One region of the Rahnella sp. JUb53 genome, then DNA from elsewhere that is predicted to be linked to it. Evidence: predicted binding sites of a transcription regulator. Region 1 holds the regulator's gene; the other holds the start of a gene.
What was found. The regulator CRP, encoded in region 1, controls carbon source genes, mostly activating them, when cyclic AMP is high. The targets are predictions, from matches to a motif close to ATGTGANNNNNNTCACAT.

Region 1 (6,657 bases):
ACTGACATTTTGTTCTACGAAGGGCTGCACGGCGGCGTTGTCGCAGACAAAATTGACGTTGCCGCGCAGGTCGATTTACTGGTCGGCGTGGTGCCCATCGTTAACCTTGAATGGATCCAGAAACTGGTGCGCGATACCGGCGAGCGCGGACATTCCCGCGAAGCGGTGATGGATTCCGTGGTGCGTTCGATGGATGACTACATCAGTTACATCACGCCGCAGTTCTCGCGCACGCACATCAATTTCCAGCGCGTACCGACTATCGATACCTCCAACCCGTTTGCCGCTAAAGCCATTCCTTCACTGGATGAAAGCTTTGTGGTGATCCACTTCCAGGGGCTGGATGACATTGATTTCCCGTATCTGCTGGCGATGTTGCAGGGTTCGTTTATCTCGCACATCAAAACGCTGGTGGTGCCGGGCGGAAAAATGGGGCTGGCGATGGAGCTGATTATGGCGCCGCTGGTGCAGCGCCTGATGGAAGGGAAAAAGATCGAGTAACGGACTCAGGCGTCGTTCATCAGCAACTGACGGATAAACCCGACATGCAGCGCGACGCCAGTCTGTAACGCCTCTTCATCGAGACGAAAACGCGGATTATGTACGCCGTAAGTCGCGCCAATTTTTTCATTCCCGCTGCCAATAAACAGAAAACACCCCGGCACTTTTTGCTGGTAGGAAGAGAAATCCTCTCCGCCAAACAGCGGCTGAGTAACTTCGCGCAGCGCCTGCGGTCCCAGCGTTTTTTCAATCACCTGACGCGCTATCGCACAGGCCTCAGGATGGTTGTCACCGTTCACATAGCCGCGTGTCCAGCGCAGTTCGTATGTTGCGCCATGCGCCGCCGTGATCCCCGAAATGATCTGCTCCATCACCTGCGGCACCTGTTCGCGCACGTTGCTGTGATGCGTCCGCAGCGTTCCGGCGAGCTTCACCCGCTCCGGGATCACGTTATAACTTTCGCCCGTCTGGAAGGTTGCGATAGTCAGCACCGGCACCTGAAGCGGATCAATACGGCGCGCCACAACGTTTTGCAGTGCGGTGACAACTTCCGCGCCGATCACCACCGGATCAATACACAAATGCGGCATAGAACCGTGGCCGCCTTTGCCGGTAATGGTGATGTCGAAGTTATCTGTGGACGCGCAGAACACGCCCTCTTTCAGCCCCACTTCACCGGTCGGAGAATTAGGCATCACGTGCAGGCCGAAGATTTTCTCCACGCCATTCAGCACGCCTAAATCCACCAGTTCCTGCGCCCCGCCCGGTGGCACTTCTTCAGCATGCTGGAAGATAAACCGCACAGAACCATGCAACTCAGACTGACATTGAGTCAGCACTTTTGCCGCACCCAGCAACATTGCGGTGTGAGCATCATGACCACAGGCGTGCATCACGCCGGGGACCGTTGAGCAGAAAGGTTCATCGTTCTCTTCCTGAATCGGCAGGGCATCGATATCCGCCCGCAGCGCATATACCGGCCCCGGATGCGCCCCTTTCAGATCGGCAATCACGCTGTTGGGCGTCAGATGTGTCAGGGTCAGACCGCCGAAACTTTCCAGTTGCTGAGTAATGTACGCCGCCGTTTTATGCTCCTGAAAAGAGAGTTCAGGATGGGCATGAATATGTCTGCGCCAGCGCAGGACGTCCGCTTTGACTTCAGCCAGCATTGCTTCGAAATTAAAAGTCATCACTCTTCTCCTCAGTTAAGCCACATCGCGCATTGGCGCACGAGGTTTTATTGCCAGCGGCAGGATAGCCAGACCGGCCACCACCATCGCCAGCGCCAGAAATACAAACGTAGAAAGGTAACCGTGGCTGGCGGTGATGAGATATCCCATCGCAATCGGCGCCACAAATCCGCCGAGAGTCCCGCCGGTATTAATGATCCCCATCGCCGCGCCCATGACGTCAGAAGGCAGGCGTTTCATCGGCAGCGTAAAGACGGTCACAAAGGACGCCATCAGGAAAACGTAGCCGAGGAACAGGAACAACCCGGCCGTAACCGCCGATGCCGACGTAAACACCAGCCAGATACACAACGCACTGAGCAGTGCGCAGCAGAAAATCACTTTCGGCTCTTTGCCCTGCATATAACGTCCGACCAGCCAGCCGGTTGCCAGTGAAGAAATCCAGATACCCAGCCCGCCGGTGGCGACCACCATGCCGGATACGTCGAGTGACATACCGCGCTGCTGGACCAGATATTTCGGCAACCACGCCATCAGGCCGTAAGACGGAATGTTGATGCAGAAAATTGAGACAAACAGCAGCAGGACAATCGGGTTTTTCAGCAACTCCCGATAACCGGTTTTCGCGCCGGTACGGGCTTGCGCTTCCGGCGGATTGGGCACAAAAATCACAATCGCTACGGCGATGGCAAAAGCCAGCAATCCGAGAATGGAGAACGATCCGCGCCAGCCAAGATGATCCAGGCTGTAAACCGCAATCAGCGGTCCGGCAGTCATCGCCAGTCCGGCGGAAGACAGCAAAATCGACTGCGCAAAGGTTCGCTTCTCAACTGCGAAATTGGACACCACGGCTTTGGCGCAGGACGCAGGATAGCCGGAATGGCCGACGCCGGAGAGAAACCGGAACGTGACCAGCAATCCCAGGCTGAGGCCCAGCGTTCCGAAACACAGCGCGAAGCCGCCCAGCAAGAACAGCGACATGCCGAGCACTTTTTTGTAGCCGAACCGGTCATTCAGCCAGCCCGCGGGGATCTGAAACAGCGAATAGGCCAGGAAGAAAATGCCGGTGATATACCCCAGCTGTTCAGGTTGCAGATTAAATTCGCGCTCGATGGGCAGCAGCGCAAAGCCCATCACTGTTTTATCGATATACACCACGGCATAACCGACAAATAGCAGGAAGATCATCAGGGAACGACTTTTCATAGCGGATATCCCTTTTTGTTATCACCACGTCAGATTTTCTCACTGCCGGATGAATCGTAAAATGCGACATGCATCACGTAATCAACTGAATAACAACATATTATTTTTCGCGATCCTGACGCTATCAGCTTTACAGCGTGACCATAAGATGCAATTTTTGGGCGGGTGATGCTTTTTACTGATAGGGATCGTGATGCGCTATTTGCCGAAATTGCAGCAACTGAAGGTTTTCCAGCAGGTTATCCGCAGCGGCAGTATTCGCGGCGCGGCGCGGGCGTTGAATCAGTCACAACCGGCGGTCAGCAGAACATTGCGTGAACTGGAACAAACGCTCGATACGCAGCTGATCGTGCGTGGCAATCAGGGGATGACGCTGACCGAAACGGGGCGGGCATTTGCACAGCGTATGCAATTTATCCTCGAAGAGCTTGAGCGCGCCGCCGATGAAATTCGCCAGATCGAACAATATTCGCAGGGCTCCGTCGCCATTGGATTTTCATCGCTGCTGGCGCTGACGGTTTTTCCCGGATTGGCAGGAGAATTTAAGACGCAGTTTCCGCAGTCCAAACTGCTGATCAAAGAAGGGCAACTTTCCACGTTATTACCTGCACTGCGCGAAGGGAAACTGGATTTCGCGGTCGGTACCGCCGGGCCGGGATTTCCGCTGGAAGATCTGGTACGTGAGCCACTGTTCAGCGCACCTTTCTGCGTTATCGCCCGGCGTGGACATCCGCTGGCAGGCTCCACAACTCTGGAGGAATTACAGGATGCGCGCTGGCTGTTGCCCGAAACGGATATGGGGTATTACCAGCAAATCAGGGTATCGATGGGAGGATTTCATCAGCCGGCAGCGGAAATGCCGGTGCATACAGATTCGGTGGTGTGCGGGCTAAATATGGTGTTGCAGTCTGATTATCTGACCATTGTGGCGCGCGCGATGAAAGCGCCGTTCGGATTGCAGGACAGGCTGAGTGTGCTCAATATCGATACCCTGCCGCAGGCAGAATACTGTGTGCTTTACTCGCAAAAATCGCCGCTGACGTTTGCCGCGCGGCGATTTTTGGATTTATTGCGCAGCCAGTGCCACGCCTATGACTGGTCGTAACTTATTCGACGCTGATCACTTCAAAGCTGTGCGTGATGGTCGCCGCTTTGCCGAGCATCAGGGACACAGAGCAGTACTTTTCCGCAGACAGGCTAACGGCACGTTCGACAATCTTATCGGTGAGATCTTTACCGGTGACGATAAAATGCAGATTGATGTGCGTGAACAGGCGCGGCGCTTCTTCGCGGCGTTGTGAGGTCAGCTTGACTTCACAATCACGCACGTCATTACGGCCTTTTTGCAAAATAGACACCACATCAATCGCGCTGCAACCGCCTGCGGACATCAGCAGCATTTCCATCGGGCTGGGTGCTTTATCGCCCGCATTACCATCCATAGAAATCTGGTGGCCTGACGCTGACTCGCCTAAAAACGTCAGCCCTTCTACCCATTTTACGCGTGCGTGCATGAACTATTCTCCCGGTGAATAAACTCGTCGAATTCCGCTCCCAGAGTACCCTTTCACCTAAAATCTGGCAACGTAACCCGATCGCCATCATGCTGAAGCGAGACAACAGAAGACAGCATTGCAAACCTGTGCTACAAACAAAGCCGAAACATACTTTCCAGTGAATTGCGGTGACGGTTTTCGCGGTTTAAGAACAGAACCCACGGTGATAACGGCAATAATCAGGCTGTTTCACCCCGACACCCGCTTGCAGCATTTCTGGGGAGTTATATGCTGAAAGGGCGCTTTTTTTATGAAGTGCCGTACAGGGAACTCTGAGCCCTGTGATTTTGGGCAGCGATAACAACAGAGGATAATAGCAAATGGTTCTCGGCAAGCCACAAACAGACCCGACTCTTGAATGGTTCCTGTCTCACTGTCATATACATAAGTATCCTTCTAAAAGTACGCTGATTCACCAGGGTGAAAAAGCCGAAACGCTTTACTACATCGTGAAAGGGTCAGTTGCTGTCCTTATCAAGGATGAAGAAGGCAAAGAAATGATACTGTCCTACCTTAACCAAGGTGACTTCATCGGCGAGCTGGGACTCTTCGAAGAAGGTCAGGAACGTAGTGCGTGGGTTCGTGCAAAAACTGCCTGTGAAGTGGCTGAAATTTCTTATAAAAAATTCCGCCAGCTGATTCAGGTTAACCCGGATATTCTGATGCGTCTTTCCGCGCAGATGGCAAACCGTCTGCAAGTGACGTCAGAGAAAGTCGGCAACCTGGCCTTCCTCGACGTAACAGGGCGTATCGCTCAAACTCTCCTTAATCTGGCTAAACAGCCTGATGCGATGACCCATCCGGACGGGATGCAAATCAAGATCACCCGTCAGGAAATCGGCCAAATCGTCGGTTGTTCACGTGAAACAGTCGGACGTATTCTCAAAATGCTTGAAGATCAAAGTCTGATCTCGGCACACGGTAAAACGATTGTCGTTTACGGCACACGTTAATCCCTTAAAAATCGGCGCGGCAGAACACTGTCGCGCCTTTTTTATGGGCTAAGCTTTATCCATGACGCTATGGCGAAGACTGTTTTACCATCCGGAAGTTAACTACGCGCTGCGCCAGACGCTGGTGTTGTGCCTGCCCGTTGGTATCTGCTGGTTGTTCGGCAATCTGCAAATGGGGCTGCTGTTCTCTCTTTGTCCTGCCTGCTGCAACGTCGCGGGCCTCGATACTCCGCATAAACGCTTTTTCAAACGCCTGATAATTGGCGGAACACTGTTTGCCGTGAGCAGTATTCTGCTGCAAGTCATGCTGGAAAACTGGCACATTCCCCTGCCGCTCATCATGCTGTCGCTGGCCTTGCTGTTAGGCGTGACCGGTGAAATCAGCCCGCTGCATGCACGTCTGTTGCCCGGTGCACTGGTCGCGACCATCTTCACGCTGAGCATGGTTGGCTTGCGTCCGATGTGGCAGGCACCGGTGCTTTTCGCCGCCGGCACGGCCTGGTACGGATTGTTTAACTGGGCGTGGTTTCGTATTTCGGAAGAACAGCCGATGCGCGAAACGCTCAGTCAGCTCTATCTGCAACTCGCGGATTACTTCGAAGCTAAATACAGCCTGCTGACGCAACACACCGATCCTGAAACCGCGTTACCCCCGTTGCTGACGCGACAGCAGCAGGTCATCGACCTGATTGCCCTGCTCTATCAGCAACTGCACATGCTGCCGCAACACGGCCATCATCATCACCATAAAAGACTGTTTCAACGTTTTCAGGTCGCGCTTGATTTGCAGGAGCACATCACGGTGAGCCTGCATCAGCCGGAAGAAGTGCAGAAGCTGGTGGAAGAAAGCCACGCCGAAGCGGTTATCCGCCGTAATGCGCAGGTGATTTCCGCCCGCCTGCGGGTCATCGCCGACGACATTCTTTATCACCGTTTATCCGCGCGGTTTACGATGGCCAACGAGCTGGCCGCGCTGGAGAAAATCGCCGCGCGCAATCCTGAGAACCCGGTCGGCCAGTTTTGCTACTACCACTTCAGCCGCATTGCGCGCCTGCTGCGGACACAGCGCCCGTTGTACAAACGTGACCTGATGAACACTCAGCCGCGTTTACCCTTCTGGCCTGCGCTGAAAAGCTATCTTTCCTTCAAATCTGTCGCCCTGCGCAATGCCGCCCGTCTGGGGATCATTCTGGCGATTGGCAGCAGCCTGGGCCTGTTCTTTAATCTGCCCAAGCCTTACTGGATTTTGCT
Region 2 (6,657 bases), on a different contig from region 1:
GGATTTCGCCCCGTATCGCGATGAATTGATTATCTCCACCAAAGCTGGTTATGACATGTGGCCTGGGCCTTACGGCTCCGGCGGTTCACGCAAATATCTGCTGGCAAGCCTTGATCAAAGCCTTCAACGCATGGGGCTGGATTACGTCGATATCTTCTATTCTCATCGCGTGGATGAAGAAACGCCGATGGAAGAAACCGCAGCAGCGCTGGCTTACGCCGTGCAAAGTGGCAAAGCGTTGTATGTCGGGATTTCGTCTTATTCGCCGGAACGTACACAGAAAATGGCTGAACTGCTGCGCGAGCTAAAAGTGCCGCTGCTTATTCATCAGCCTTCTTACAATCTGCTGAACCGCTGGGTCGATAAGAGTGGTTTACTGGATACGCTGGAACAAAACGGCGCGGGCTGCATTGCCTTTACGCCGCTGGCTCAGGGCTTGCTGACCGGTAAATACCTCAACGGTATTCCGGATGGTTCGCGGATGCAGGTGGAAGGGAATAAAGTGCGCGGGCTGAATGCCAGGATGCTGTCTGAGGAAAACCTGAACAGCCTGCGGCTGCTCAATGAAATGGCGCAACAGCGCGGACAGACGATGGCGCAGATGGCGCTGAGCTGGCTGCTGAAAGACAACCGCGTGACGTCAGTGCTGATTGGCGCGAGCCGTCCTGAACAACTGGATGAAAACGTCAAGGCGCTGGACAATCTGCGTTTCACCGCAGAAGAACTGGCAGCGATTGATAAACATGTGGCGGATAGTGAATTGAATCTGTGGCAGGCGTCATCGGATAAGTAAATATTCAAAGTAAAACAGGCGGATATCCTGAAAAGGATCCGCCTTTTTTTTAGCTCATCAGCTCTAAACGTCGTGCTGTTTCGTAATGATCGACCCAGTACTGATTATCCAGTGATGAAATCGTGACGCCTTCAATTTTCGAGGCATGAATAAACAGATGATCCCCGACATACACGCCGACATGACGATCGCCAGGCGACGTTTTGAAAAAGACTAAATCCCCCGGTTTCAGGCTATTTTTACTCACTTTTCTGCCGTTCCTGATTTGCTGAAACGTGGTTCTCGGCAGGCGTTTTTGCAGGGAATCCCGGAAGAGATGTTGCATCAGCGCCGAACAATCGACACCTTTGTGTGTGGTTCCACCCCAGCGATAATGCGTCCCTTTCCAGCGCGGATATTCAGCCAGCAAGGCACTTTTAATATTTTCTGAGTTGCCGGTGTTAACCGCAGTGACGGAGGAACCTTTTCCATCAAAAAGCTCGCTGTGGAAAAATTTATAGGTATCCATAGACTCAAACTCTTCAGGCATATCAAAAGCAAAGGAATGGGTGCTGAATAAACCGGCTACAAGAAGCAGTAAGGCAGAAACAAGCGATTTAATACGGAACATGCGTGGATTCTTTCGTTAAAAAATAGTGCTCTTCCTTACGTGGGAACCGGCTCTCGGGGCGGGTGACTCGTCGCTGAGTGCGCAAATAATAACCAGATAAAGTGAAATAATCTGACTATTTTCTGTCCAATTTTGGACTGGGGATTTTTTCTCAGTGAAACCAGCCCCTTCGGTGAAAGGGGCTGTTACGGGGATTATGAAAAGAATTTCGCCAGCACAAATAATCCGACAGAAACGTTGATTGCACCACCGATGCGGGTAGCGATTTGCGCGAAAGGCATCAGCGTCATACGGTTACCCGAAGTCAGAATAGCCACGTCACCGGTGCCGCCCTGCCCGCTCTGGCAGCAGGAAACAATTGCCACATCAATCGGATGCATACCGATTTTCTTGCCGACATAAAAACCGGTGCCGACCAGCGCCAGCACGGTGGTCACGATCACGAGGAGGTTTTGCAGGGTAAAAGCGTTGATCAGTTCCTGCCACGGCGTGATCGCCACACCCACCGCGAACAGCACCGGATAGGTCACTGCGGTGCGGAAGAATTTATACACCGTCATCGAGCCGTGCTGAATGGTCGGTGAAACACCATTTGCCAGTTTTACCAGTACTGCCGCGAATAACATGCCAACCGGCGCGGGCAGGCCGATCCACTTCTGACCGAGCATCCCGACCATGTAAAGCAGGATTGCCAGCAGCGCGCCACAGGCCAGCGCATTCACGCCCGGATTTCCTTCGAATTTGTCAGTACCGCTGCCCAGCTCACCTTTTTTCGACGGCATCAGCTGCCCCTCACCGGTCAGATGCGGATAGCGTTTCCCCAGCTGATTCAGCACGCCCGCCAGCACAATTGCCGTCAGACCGCCCAGCATCACGATCGGCAGAATACGCCCCAGCGCCACACCTTGTTCCATGTGCAAAATGGTCGCATAACCCATCGACAGCGGGATCGCACCTTCACCTACGCCACCGGCCATGATCGGCAGGATCAGGAAAAAGAAGGTTTGCATTGGCGGTAAACCTAACACCGTGCCCATCGCCATTCCGGCAATCATGCCCACCACTTCACCGCATAACATCGGCACAAAAATGCGCATAAAGCCCTGGATCAGCACCTGGCGGTTCATGCTCATGATGCTGCCGACAATAATGCAGCAGATGTAGAGATACAGAATATTGGTGGATTTATAGAATTTGACCGTGGAATCCACCACGACGTCCGGCAGTAAACCGTAATGCACCATCGCCGATGGAATAAAGGTGGCGCAAATCGCCGCCGCACCGAGTTTGCCGACGACGGGTAAGCGTTTGCCGAATTCGCCACAGGCAAAACCGAAGAAGGCCAGCGTGGCAACCATCACCACAATGTCGCTGGGTAATTTGCCGTTCAGGCAATCGAGCAGGATCAGCACACCGGCCAGCAGGAAGAAAGGCAGCGGGATAATGCCTATCTTGTAGTTATCAAGAATGTGCCACCATTTTTGCCTGACCGAGAGGCCGGAGGTTTTCTTTTCTTTGACTGCGATGTAGGAATCGTCGGTTGTGCTCATGACATTGCCTCTTTCTCATAAATACTTTTCTTATTGATGTTTTGAGCATAAGAAAACAGCAGGTCAGCCGGATGTGAGTTTGTTCAAATTAAAACCGCAGGGATTAAGGTTGTTATGGTGTTTATGGAGTTAATGTTATTTGATTTATAAGGATTGTCAGATTTGTAGTAAAAAGCCCTATTACCCTTGTAATCACTGAGTGAATTCATCGTTATTTATAATGCCTGTTCACAACTCTGTCTTTGTCCGATTACAGCCCTTACTGCCCCGTGGTACGCTTATTCAATGTGTATCTTTACGTTAATCTTGCAGCAGGCCGTATGAAACTCCGCATGCCTTTTCAGGTAAAACTCTTTTTATCTCTGGTGGTATTTTCCTGCCTGTTGCTGGCACTGCTGGGTGCTATTTTATTTCATATCATCGATCGTCAGTTGCATCACGACCTCGGCCAGCGTGCACGGGTTCAGGCCAGTGAAATCGCGCTGATGCCGGGACTGGCGCAGAAGGTTAAGGCGCGGGATACCACCGGGATCGCACGACTTATCCAGCCTTTACGCGATAAAAGCGATGCCAGTTATATCGTTATCGGCGATAACCGCGAGCTGCATCTTTATCATTCACAATCACCGGAGCGGATCGACCTGCCGATGATTGGCGGTGATAACGCGGAGGTGCTGGCGGGGAAAACCATTATTTCCGTCCGGCAAGGCGGTATAGGTGTTTCATTACGCAGTAAAGCGCCGATCCTGGATGAGAATAATCGGGTCATTGGTATTGTCTCCGTCGGCTACCTCACTTCTTATATTGATAATATTAACGGCCATCGTCTGGCGCAGGCCGGTTTATACGGTTTGCTTCTTTTATTACTGCTGTTCATTTTTTCGTGGATGTTCACCCGCAACGTTAAAAAACAGATGTTCTGGCTTGAACCCAAAGATATCGCGCTGCTGGTTCGCCAGCAAAAAGCCTTGCTTGAAGCCATGTACGAAGGCGTATTCGCAGTTAATGCCCAAAAACAGCTGATTTCCATTAACCGCGCCGCACGCGAGTTGCTTGATATCCATCAGCCAGAAAATGAACTGCTGGGTAAACCGTTGGCGGAAGTGCTTCAGACACCGCCCACCTTCTTCACGCAAAGTGGTATCAGTGAAAATAACAGCCAGCATGATCAGATTACGGTGCTGAATCAGAGACAGGTGATCGTCAACCGCGTTCCCATCGAGCTGGAGCCGGGTAAAGAAAGTGGCTGGGTGTTCAGTTTCCGCGATAAAAACGACATAAATACGCTGAGCAGCCAGCTGAGTCAGGTGAAACGCTACGCAGACAATCTGCGCATCATGCGCCACGAACAGCTGAACTGGACCGCAACACTGGCGGGTTTGCTGCAAATGCAGCGTTACGACGATGCGATGCACTATATTCAGGCGCAGTCGGAAGGTGCGCAGGCAGTGCTGGATTTCGTCTCGGCGCGCTTCACTTCGCCGGCACTTTGCGGCCTGCTGCTGGGGAAATACGTCAGTGCGCGCGAAAAAGGCGTTGAACTCAGTTTCGATCCCGCCTGCCAGCTCACCCGCATTCCGGCGGCTATCACTGAAACCGAGCTGATGTCGGTGGTCGGTAATCTGCTGGATAACGCCGTGGATGCCACCCTCAACGCGCTGACGCCTTCTGTGCCGGTCGAACTGTATATTTCAGACAGGAATCAGGAGCTGCTGATTGAAGTCGCCGATCAGGGCAGCGGCGTGGATGATGACCTGAAACCGCGCCTGTTTGAACAGGGCGTGACAAGCAAGCCCTCAGGCGACCACGACACGACCGGCGCGGAACATGGTATCGGGCTTTATCTGGTGGCCGGATATGTCCGTCAGGCCGGCGGCAGCATCGAAATCTCAGACAACACGCCGCAAGGTACGATATTTTCAGTCTTTATCCCGTACCCGGCTGAAGCATTAACAGGACAGAACCATGAATAACAGCAGCGCTCTCGATGTCGTGATTGTGGAAGACGAGCCGCATCTGGCCGGTCTGCACCGCGATTTTATCGAGCAAAATTTCAATCTGCGTGTCGTGGGTATCGCCGCCACGCTGGAACAGGCGCGCTCGTTGTTGCGCCTGCATGAGCCACGGCTGATTTTGCTCGATAACTATTTACCGGACGGCCAGGGTGTGGATTTAATCAACAGCCCGCTGCTGAAAAGCTTCGATTGTTCGGTGATTTTCATTACCGCGGCCAGCGATATGCAAACCTGTAGTCAGGCGATGCGTAGCGGCGCGTTCGATTACATTATCAAACCGGTGTCTTTCCACCGGCTGCAAAGTTCACTGGAACGTTTTATGCAGCTGGTGCAAACGCTGCGTAATGTGAAAGTGGTCGATCAGCGGGCTCTGGATAAGTTGTTCAATCTGCCCGCCAGCGATACACCGGCAGCCCCTTCAGCCAAAGGCATCGAGCCTAATACGCTCGAACTGGTTCAGCGCGCATTTAACGCGAAACCGGACGTCAGCTGGTCGGTTGAAGAAGTCGTTGAGGAAGTCGGGATCAGCAAAACGACAGGCCGCCGATATCTGGAATATTGCGTGGAAATTGGCTTTATCGGCGTCGAGATGCAGTACGGAAATATCGGCCATCCACGGCGCCTGTACCGGAAAATAGCCGTCACAAAAAATTCTGAGGCCTGAGACTCAATTTCCTCTTTTTTCCGTGACGAATTTCACGTTCATCGCCGGTGTCAGCACCGGCAAATTACGCCCTCTGCCCGCCGAATCCTGCCATTATATCAACTCAATTTCCTCTTTCAGACAACCGGTAAATTCACCGGTAATCACCCTCCCTGAAATCACTATTTACACCTGTAAAGTCTGCGCAAAAAATTCGCATTTCCCGGTTAAATTCCCTGCAATTATTAATGATAAAAAATCGACAACAAGATCATAAAATAAAACAAATAAAAACAATCACTTAAATATATATTCTGAATAATATACTTAATTTAAATGCAGCGGAAAACCGCCCGCCATGAAGCCCTGAAAATTGTCATTAAATGTCAGCGGATCCAGACAAAATTAGACAAGCCTGATACACACAAATACGTAACCCGAAACACAATCACGAATATTATTCAGAAACATTGAGACTTGTCTCAGAATTTCGATGTGTTAGGGTATAAAGCGTTCACTATTTTGTTACAGGCAAAATCTTATACGGTCCAACACAAAAACTAGACATCGAGCCGATACGGCTATTTATATCCAAGGAATGCACATTGCATGGCAATTAAAATCGAAGTAAAGAATCTTTATAAGGTATTTGGCGAAAACCCGGATCGCGCTTTCAAGATGATTGATGCAGGCAAGGGTAAAGAAGAAATTTTTGAGAAAACCGGTCTTTCACTTGGCGTTAAGAATGCCAGTCTGGCCATTGAAGAAGGCGAGATTTTCGTCATCATGGGGTTATCCGGTTCCGGTAAATCCACCATGGTACGCCTTCTCAATCGTCTGATAGAGCCCACCCGTGGCGAAGTCCTGATCGACGGCGAAGATATCGCCAAAATCTCAGAAGCAAAATTGCGCCAGGTGCGCCGCAGTAAAATCAGTATGGTCTTTCAGTCCTTTGCGCTGATGCCACACCTGACCGTGTTGAATAACACCGCGTTTGGTATGGAACTGGCCGGTGTGCCGGTCGAAGAGCGCAATGCCAAAGCCAT

Region 2: the regulator CRP is predicted to act here: its motif matches at 3,025-3,042, upstream of EC840_RS24260 (2-hydroxycarboxylate transporter family protein).

Annotation. Positions count from the first base shown of each region.
Region 1 is NZ_SLYT01000011.1:18,002-24,658, forward strand. It holds gene EC840_RS21040 (phosphoribulokinase) at 1-501, shown strand, start outside; gene EC840_RS21045 (amidohydrolase) at 507-1,691, opposite strand; gene EC840_RS21050 (MFS transporter) at 1,707-2,897, opposite strand; gene EC840_RS21055 (LysR substrate-binding domain-containing protein) at 3,091-4,002, shown strand; gene EC840_RS21060 (OsmC family protein) at 4,004-4,411, opposite strand; gene crp (cAMP-activated global transcriptional regulator CRP) at 4,774-5,406, shown strand; gene EC840_RS21070 (YccS/YhfK family putative transporter) at 5,468-6,657, shown strand, end outside.
Region 2 is NZ_SLYT01000016.1:59,611-66,267, forward strand. It holds gene mgrA (L-glyceraldehyde 3-phosphate reductase) at 1-793, shown strand, start outside; gene EC840_RS24255 (NlpC/P60 family protein) at 843-1,403, opposite strand; gene EC840_RS24260 (2-hydroxycarboxylate transporter family protein) at 1,598-2,953, opposite strand; gene EC840_RS24265 (sensor histidine kinase) at 3,274-4,926, shown strand; gene EC840_RS24270 (response regulator) at 4,919-5,632, shown strand; gene proV (glycine betaine/L-proline ABC transporter ATP-binding protein ProV) at 6,221-6,657, shown strand, end outside.